Pseudovibrio sp. Tun.PSC04-5.I4: one gene and its partner. The protein of the gene in region 2 interacts with the protein of the main gene of each other region in a pairwise test. Links are inferred from orthologs where the notes say so. Each region holds a gene or a part of one and is shown on either strand. Other genes may lie near its edges. The genes, in order: BLS62_RS17615 and sfsA.

Evidence for each region.
Region 1: the proteins of sfsA (region 2) and BLS62_RS17615 interact in binary tests that used the Escherichia coli proteins (3 or more experiments, as listed by UniProt). The link is inferred for Pseudovibrio sp. Tun.PSC04-5.I4 from one-to-one orthologs.

Annotation. Positions count from the first base shown.
Region 1 is NZ_FNLB01000006.1:2,653,470-2,656,734, reverse strand. The notes cover bases 188-3,131. They hold BLS62_RS17615 (glutamate-5-semialdehyde dehydrogenase), read right to left. Parts: upstream 2,336-3,131; coding sequence 1,040-2,335; downstream 188-1,039. Other genes in these bases: proB (glutamate 5-kinase), read right to left, coding at 2,391-3,131; BLS62_RS17620 (nicotinate-nucleotide adenylyltransferase), read right to left, coding at 384-1,043; rsfS (ribosome silencing factor), read right to left, coding at 188-224. In the rest of the region: more of rsfS, read right to left, coding at 1-187; more of proB, read right to left, coding at 3,132-3,265. UniProt on the Escherichia coli protein: Catalyzes the NADPH-dependent reduction of L-glutamate 5-phosphate into L-glutamate 5-semialdehyde and phosphate. The product spontaneously undergoes cyclization to form 1-pyrroline-5-carboxylate.
Region 2 is NZ_FNLB01000006.1:4,324,244-4,327,535, forward strand. What follows is about bases 201-3,171. They hold sfsA (DNA/RNA nuclease SfsA), read left to right. Parts: upstream 201-1,319; coding sequence 1,320-2,024; downstream 2,025-3,171. Other genes in these bases: BLS62_RS25240 (TrkH family potassium uptake protein), read left to right, coding at 201-1,295; BLS62_RS25250 (tetratricopeptide repeat protein), read right to left, coding at 2,029-2,679; BLS62_RS25255 (hypothetical protein), read right to left, coding at 2,684-3,171. Also shown: more of BLS62_RS25240, read left to right, coding at 1-200; more of BLS62_RS25255, read right to left, coding at 3,172-3,211. UniProt on the Escherichia coli protein: Binds to DNA non-specifically. Could be a regulatory factor involved in maltose metabolism.

The DNA of each region.
Region 1 (3,265 bases), 1.7 Mb from region 2 along the record:
AGCAAGTGGTCAGCAACAGCGCCAACATGGCGATGTGAGCGGCCAGAAGCCACAACCATGTAGTCAGCCAATGCAGACTTGCCAGCAAGATCTACGGATACGATCTCTTCAGCCTTGGAGTCATCCAGGCTTTTGACGATCAGTGCAAGCACATCCCCGTTTTCGGAGGTGTCGTGCGGTTGAAGAGGAGCGATGGTGTCCGTCCCTTCATGTTGAGTTATCATGGTCAGCTAAGCGCCCTCGCCATGGTTAAAGATAAGCAGATTGCATCTGCCATGTAAGATAGCTTGGAATGCACAAACTCAAGCCTTCCGTCAAGAAGAATACTCAGGTCCCTATGGCATTTTCAAGACACTTGTCGCTGCAAACCGCGCAAGTTTCCCTTAGGCGTGTCCTCTATCCCTCAGTAAAGTGGAGGAGGTTTCGTCTAGCGGGCCATGTAGAATGGTCCAGCAAGGGGCTTTGCACTCAGGCAGCTGGCGTGCACTTTCCTCTTTTATCTGAGCAAAGGCATACCTCTGGCAAACGCGAGCTGAAAGAGACGAAAGCGTCGCTTTAGGCCTGTCAACGATTGCCACAGGCACCCCTTCTATAATGCTCTGCCAGTTTTGCCAATGGTGAAAATTTGCGAGATTGTCTGCACCCATCACCCAGACAAAGTTCAACCTTGGTCGGATACGCCGCAAACTCTTCAAAGTGCTTGCTGTATAAGAGGTGCCGAGAACAGCTTCAAAAGCCGTCACCTTCATGCGTGGGTGCCGCGCCAGCGCTTTTGTCGCACATACCCGCTCTTCCAAAGATGTCAGTTCGTGGCGGGATTTTAGCGGATTGCCGGGCGTAACCAACCACCAGATCTGATCCAACTCCAGCCGGCGCAGGGCGGTTTCAGCCACCAGAAAATGGCCGGGATGCGGAGGATTGAAGGAACCGCCAAACAATCCAATGCGATTTCCGTCAGCTGCATAGGGCAGGCGCAGCCAGGAAGGTGGCACCTCTCCCAGCTTGCCGCGGCTATCAAAGGTTTGTGGGTCTGTTACGATCATGGACGGGTTTGGCCAGTCCCGCGAACGACATATTTGAAGCTGGTCAGCTGCTCAACACCTACCGGACCACGTGCATGCATACGGCCTGTGGCGATGCCAATTTCTGCGCCCATACCAAACTCTCCGCCATCTGCAAACTGTGTGGATGCATTGTGAAGAACAATTGCGGAATCCACTTCTGCGAGGAATTTTTGAGCCGCAACCTGATCCTCGGTGATGATGCAGTCGGTGTGGTTGGAGCCGTATTCACTGATGTGCTCAATTGCATCAACCAGACCGCCAACAATCTTCACGGAGATAATAGCGGCCAGATATTCTGTCGCCCAATCTTCCGCAGAAGCCTCCTTCGCGCTCGGGTAAAGCATCAACACTTCTTCATCACCGCGAATTTCACAGCCCTTCTGCCGAAGTGCAGCAAGGATTGGAGGCAGGTGTGTCGCAGCAACTGCTTCGTCCACCAACAAAGTTTCAGCCGCGCCACAAATGCCTGTGCGTCGCAGTTTAGAATTCACAACAATGTCTACCGCTTTATCCAGATCGGCGTTCTTATCGATGAAAATGTGAACCAGCCCCTCAAGGTGGGCAAACACCGGCACGCGAGCTTCCTCCTGCACCCGTGCCACAAGGCTTTTGCCGCCACGTGGAATGATCACATCCAGATTGCCATTCAGACCTTTTAGCATTTCGCCCACGGCAGCGCGGTCTTTCACCGGTACAACTTGAATTGCATCAACAGGCAAGCCAGCATCAGCCAGTCCGGATTGCAGAGCCTTATAAATGGCAAGGTTGGAGTTGATGGTGTCAGAACCACCGCGCAGAATAACCGCATTGCCCGCTTTCAGGCACAGGGCGCCAGCATCAGCTGTCACATTGGGACGGCTTTCATAAACCACGCCGATCACACCAAGGGGTGTCCGTACGCGGGAGATGTCCAGTCCGTTTGGGCGGGTCCATTGAGCAATATTGCTGCCAACCGGATCGTCCAGCTTGGAAATGTCTTCCAGTGCGCCAGCAATGGCTTCAATGCGCTCTTCGTTTAAGGTGCCGCGATCAATAAAGGAGGTTTGCTGATTGTTGGCCGTCATTGCGTCCAGATCAAGAGCATTGGCAGCGAGGATTTGCGGAGTTGCAGCGCGAACAGCAGCAGCCATTGCCTCCAGGCCTTTGTTCTTTTGGCTTGTGGGAGCAATTGCAAGAACACGAGCTGCCGCGCGTGCTTTCTTGCCAATGGTCGCCATCAGGTCACAAATGCTGGTATTTCCCGCATTTGCTGTTTCAGAACTAGTCAGCATCTGCAAAACCCTTAAATCATCGCCGGTTGAAGCTCTTCAACCTAAACAGTTTCTATCAATTATCCAAATCAGAAGTTGAGAGCACAAGATCATCTGTATGGATCATCTCTGCGCGCCCCGCATAACCGATAATAGCTTCAATTTCCCTGCTGTTGCGCCCAATGATGAGAGAGGCCTCGCCGTAATCATAGGCAATAAGGCCCCGGCCCACATCATGGCCATCAGCATTTAAAAGACGTACCGCATCCCCGCGAGTGAATGTGCCGTCAACTTTGGTCACGCCAGCAGGCAGCAAGCTCTTGCCAGCTTTAACGGCCTTTAATGCACCTGCATCCAATTGCACTGTACCATGTGGTTTCAAGTGACCGCTGATCCACGTCTTCCGAGCTCGCGAGGGAGAAGAGGGAGCAGGGAACCAAGTTGCGCGTGCGCCATTCTCAATCGCAGTCAGCGGGTTCATGGTCTTGCCGCTGGCAATAATCATGGTGGTCCCGGCAGATTGCGAGATTTTCGCCGCATCGATCTTGGTTTTCATGCCGCCAGAGGAAAACGCAGAGCCAGCAGAACCGGCCATCGCTTCAATCTCTTGTGTGACCTGTGGAACTTCCGGCAAAAAGATCGCATTGGGATCCTTTTGCGGCGCAGCAGTATAAAGGCCATCAACATCAGAGAGCAGCACCAAGAGGTCCGCACTCGCCATTGTCGCCACACGGGCGCCAAGACGGTCATTATCGCCATACCGGATTTCGGAGGTCGCAACAGTGTCGTTCTCGTTGATGATCGGTACAGCGCCCATTTTCAGCAGGGTGCCAATGGTTTCACGCGCATTGAGGTAGCGGCGACGTTCCTCTGTATCTCCAAGGGTCAGCAGGATCTGACCAGCAGTCAGACCCCGTTCGCCGAGAATTTCAGAGTAAGCCTGAGCAAGTG
Region 2 (3,292 bases):
TGCTGCTCATCGTTGCTATGGGCGGCGCCTTGCGTGATGGCCTTGATACGCGGCAGACATTTATCCTGACGACATTGTGCTGGGTGAGTTTGCCCGCGTTTGGAGCGCTCCCTTTTCTCTGGCTTGGTGTCGCTTATGTAGACGCTGCGTTTGAAGCTGTTTCGGGGTTTACAACGACGGGATCGACGGTCTTATCCGGCCTCGATTCTCTTCCGCCGGGCTTGTTGGTCTGGCGTTCGCTGATGCAGTGGATGGGCGGTGTTGGGATTGTCGTTATGGCGATTGTTCTTTTGCCGTTTTTGCGCATCGGTGGAATGCAACTTTTCCAAACTGAGAGCTCTGATCAGAGTGAAAAGATCGTAGGCCGTTCCATTGAGCTTATCCGTCTGATTGGTTTGACATATTTGTTTCTGACCAGCCTATGCATTATGTTCTTCTGGTTTTCTGGAATGACCATGTTTGATGCGTTTAATCATGGTCTCACAACAATTGCGACCGGCGGGTATTCCACCCATGATGACTCGTTTGGTTATTTCACCAATCCGGTGACCGGTTGGATTGCCATTGTCTTTATGGTCATTGGGTCTTTGCCGTTTGTTTTGATCATTCAAGCATTGCGCGGTCAGCCTTTGTTGTTGTGGCGAGATCCGCAAGTGCGGTCTTTCCTGTGGTTGATTGGTGTTATTTCCATTGCTCTGACGATCTACCTCGGGGCGTCTGGCAATGCAGATAGCTTTGGCAGTGCTGTTTTACAGTCTACGTTCAATGTGATTTCGGTTGTAACCGGCACGGGCTATGCCATGGGGGATTACACTTCGTGGGGTGCTCCAGTTATTGGCCTCGCGTTCCTGCTTAAGTTCGTTGGTGGGTGTACTGGGTCGACAACGGGCGGCATTAAAATCTTCCGCTTCCTCGTCTTCTTTGGAACCGTCATTGCGCATATGCGCCGGATGGTGCGTCCTAACCGCGTTATCTCTGTGACCTACGGAAACACGCACCTGACGCCTGAGCTGACCTTCTCGGTTTTGGCGTTTTTGGTGGTTTACATTGGCACCGTTGGTATTCTGACGTTGATCTTGTCCCTGTTCCATCTGGATCTTGTGACGGCAGTATCTGCTGCTGCGACATCCGTTGGTAATGTTGGCCCGGGTCTTGGAACGATGATCGGTCCTGCTGGCAACTTTGCTCCGCTTCCTGATCCGGTTAAGTGGATCCTATGTGTTGCTATGCTGATGGGCCGGTTGGAGTTGTTTACCGTTCTTATTCTTCTGGATCCGGATTTCTGGTCCAAATAATCAAACTAGAGTGGAGTGATCGCCATGCGATTTGAAAGTCAGTTGCTTACTGGCCGTCTGGTGAAGCGCTATAAGCGGTTTCTGTCCGATATTATTCTGGATGGGAGTGGTGAAGAGGTGATCGCTCATGTGGCCAACTCTGGTTCTATGATGGGGTTGAAGGATGAGGGGCTCAAAGTGTGGGTTTCTCCCTCCAACAATCCTAAACGTAAGCTGAAGTACTCTTGGGAAATGCTGGAAGTGGGTGGTGCTATGGTTGGCATCAACACCAGTAGACCTAACAAGTTAGTTGAAGAAGCAATTGAGGCTGGTCGCATTCCTGAGTTGACTGGCTATGAGACACTGCGGCGTGAAGTGAAGTATGGCCAGAATTCCCGCATTGATATTTTGCTGGAAGGGCCGAATGATCAGCTCACTTACGTTGAAGTGAAGAATGTAACACTTGCGCGGCAGCAGGGTATTGCTGAGTTCCCTGATGCAGTGACAGCGCGCGGGGCAAAGCATTTGGTTGAGCTTGGGGATATGGTCAAGGAAGGGCATCGTTCTGCAATGGTGTTTCTAATCCAGCGTGATGATTGTGATGCACTCACCTTGGCACGGGATATTGACCCCAAGTATGGCAAGATTTTTGATGAAGCCATTGCGGCTGGTGTTGAGGTTTATGCCATCGGCTGCCGCCTGACTGCAGAAGAGATTATTGCAGACAGGCCAATTGCAGTGAAATGCTAGGTTGCTATTGCAGAGCCTCTGGTGTTGCAGCTGGGATATCTCCGGCGATGTTTTTCTCTAGCTTCTGTGTTGCGGCTATTACATCCAGATAATACTGCGCGGCTTCATTGCCGTAATCTTGCAAGGATCGGGTGAGGTAGCGCTCTGCTTCCTCAAAACGTTGGGTGAGGAAGTACAGTTCCCCAAGGTTGCTGATTGTTGCGCGTTTGGTGAAGCTTTCCTCATTTATTGTGAGTGCCTCGGCCTGTTTGAGGAGACCTTCTGCATGGCTGAAATCGCCATGTTTCATCGCAACCCAGCCAGCTGTGTTGACGACAGACGTGTCCTCAATGTTCAGCTCGTGCCGAATAATGATGGCTTTGTTGAAGGCTGCTTTGGCGTTGGGATAGTCATCCAGCTCATGATAAGCGAGGCCGAGGTTGAAATACGCTCGGAAATAATCGGCTTTGCTTTCAACAACTTCCAACAGCTGCTCAACTGACTTTTTCGGATCATAAGTGTCAGGCCTAAAAGGTTGGCGCAGCATTCTTGCAAGTAGCGTTTTTGCCTCAAGTTCCGGGGATACGTCCTGTCCGAATTTATCCATGGCCCACGACGAGGAGAGGAATAAAAGGAGTGCAGTCATGCTAATCAATATCAGTTTGAGCAGTTTCATAGCTTCAGCCTCCCTGTAGCATTTCGAGTGTTTGCGAAGAGACTGGAGCCTCTGGTGGGCCAATTGCAGGTTGAACCGGCATGTTTCGTGCTGCATTGAGAGCTGCAAGCTGTGCTCTTATGGTGCGAATGATGTTGTGAACCTTGGCAGCATTGAGAACGACGGTGTCGTCCTCCCGGTATTCTCCTGTGTGCTGCCTATTGATTATTGGAACTTGTTGACCTTTGTGAAGCAGAACGACCTGACCTAGAGTGTCATCCCAAGCTGGTTGAGGCATGGTGATTGTTAGTTTGATTTTTTTCTCTGTCACCTGCGAGTTCACGTAGATCATGGCGATCTGAAGCGGAGCGGCGATGATCATGAACAGCATGGCCCCAATCATGAAAAATTTTGAAAGATTGACAGCAGCCTCTGTCGGCTTGTCATCTTTGATGACTTCGCGGATGTTTGTGTAAGCCAGATAGACGAAGAGGAAGGATAGGCCGAGGAAGCCGTAACCCAATATGGTGTCTATGTTATCGAACGGGTTCATCGAGCAGTTCCAGCACAGAGGGAGGATTTATTCCGTTCTCATTATAAGGGATGCCGAAGCGAACGTATGCTGAGTGTTATT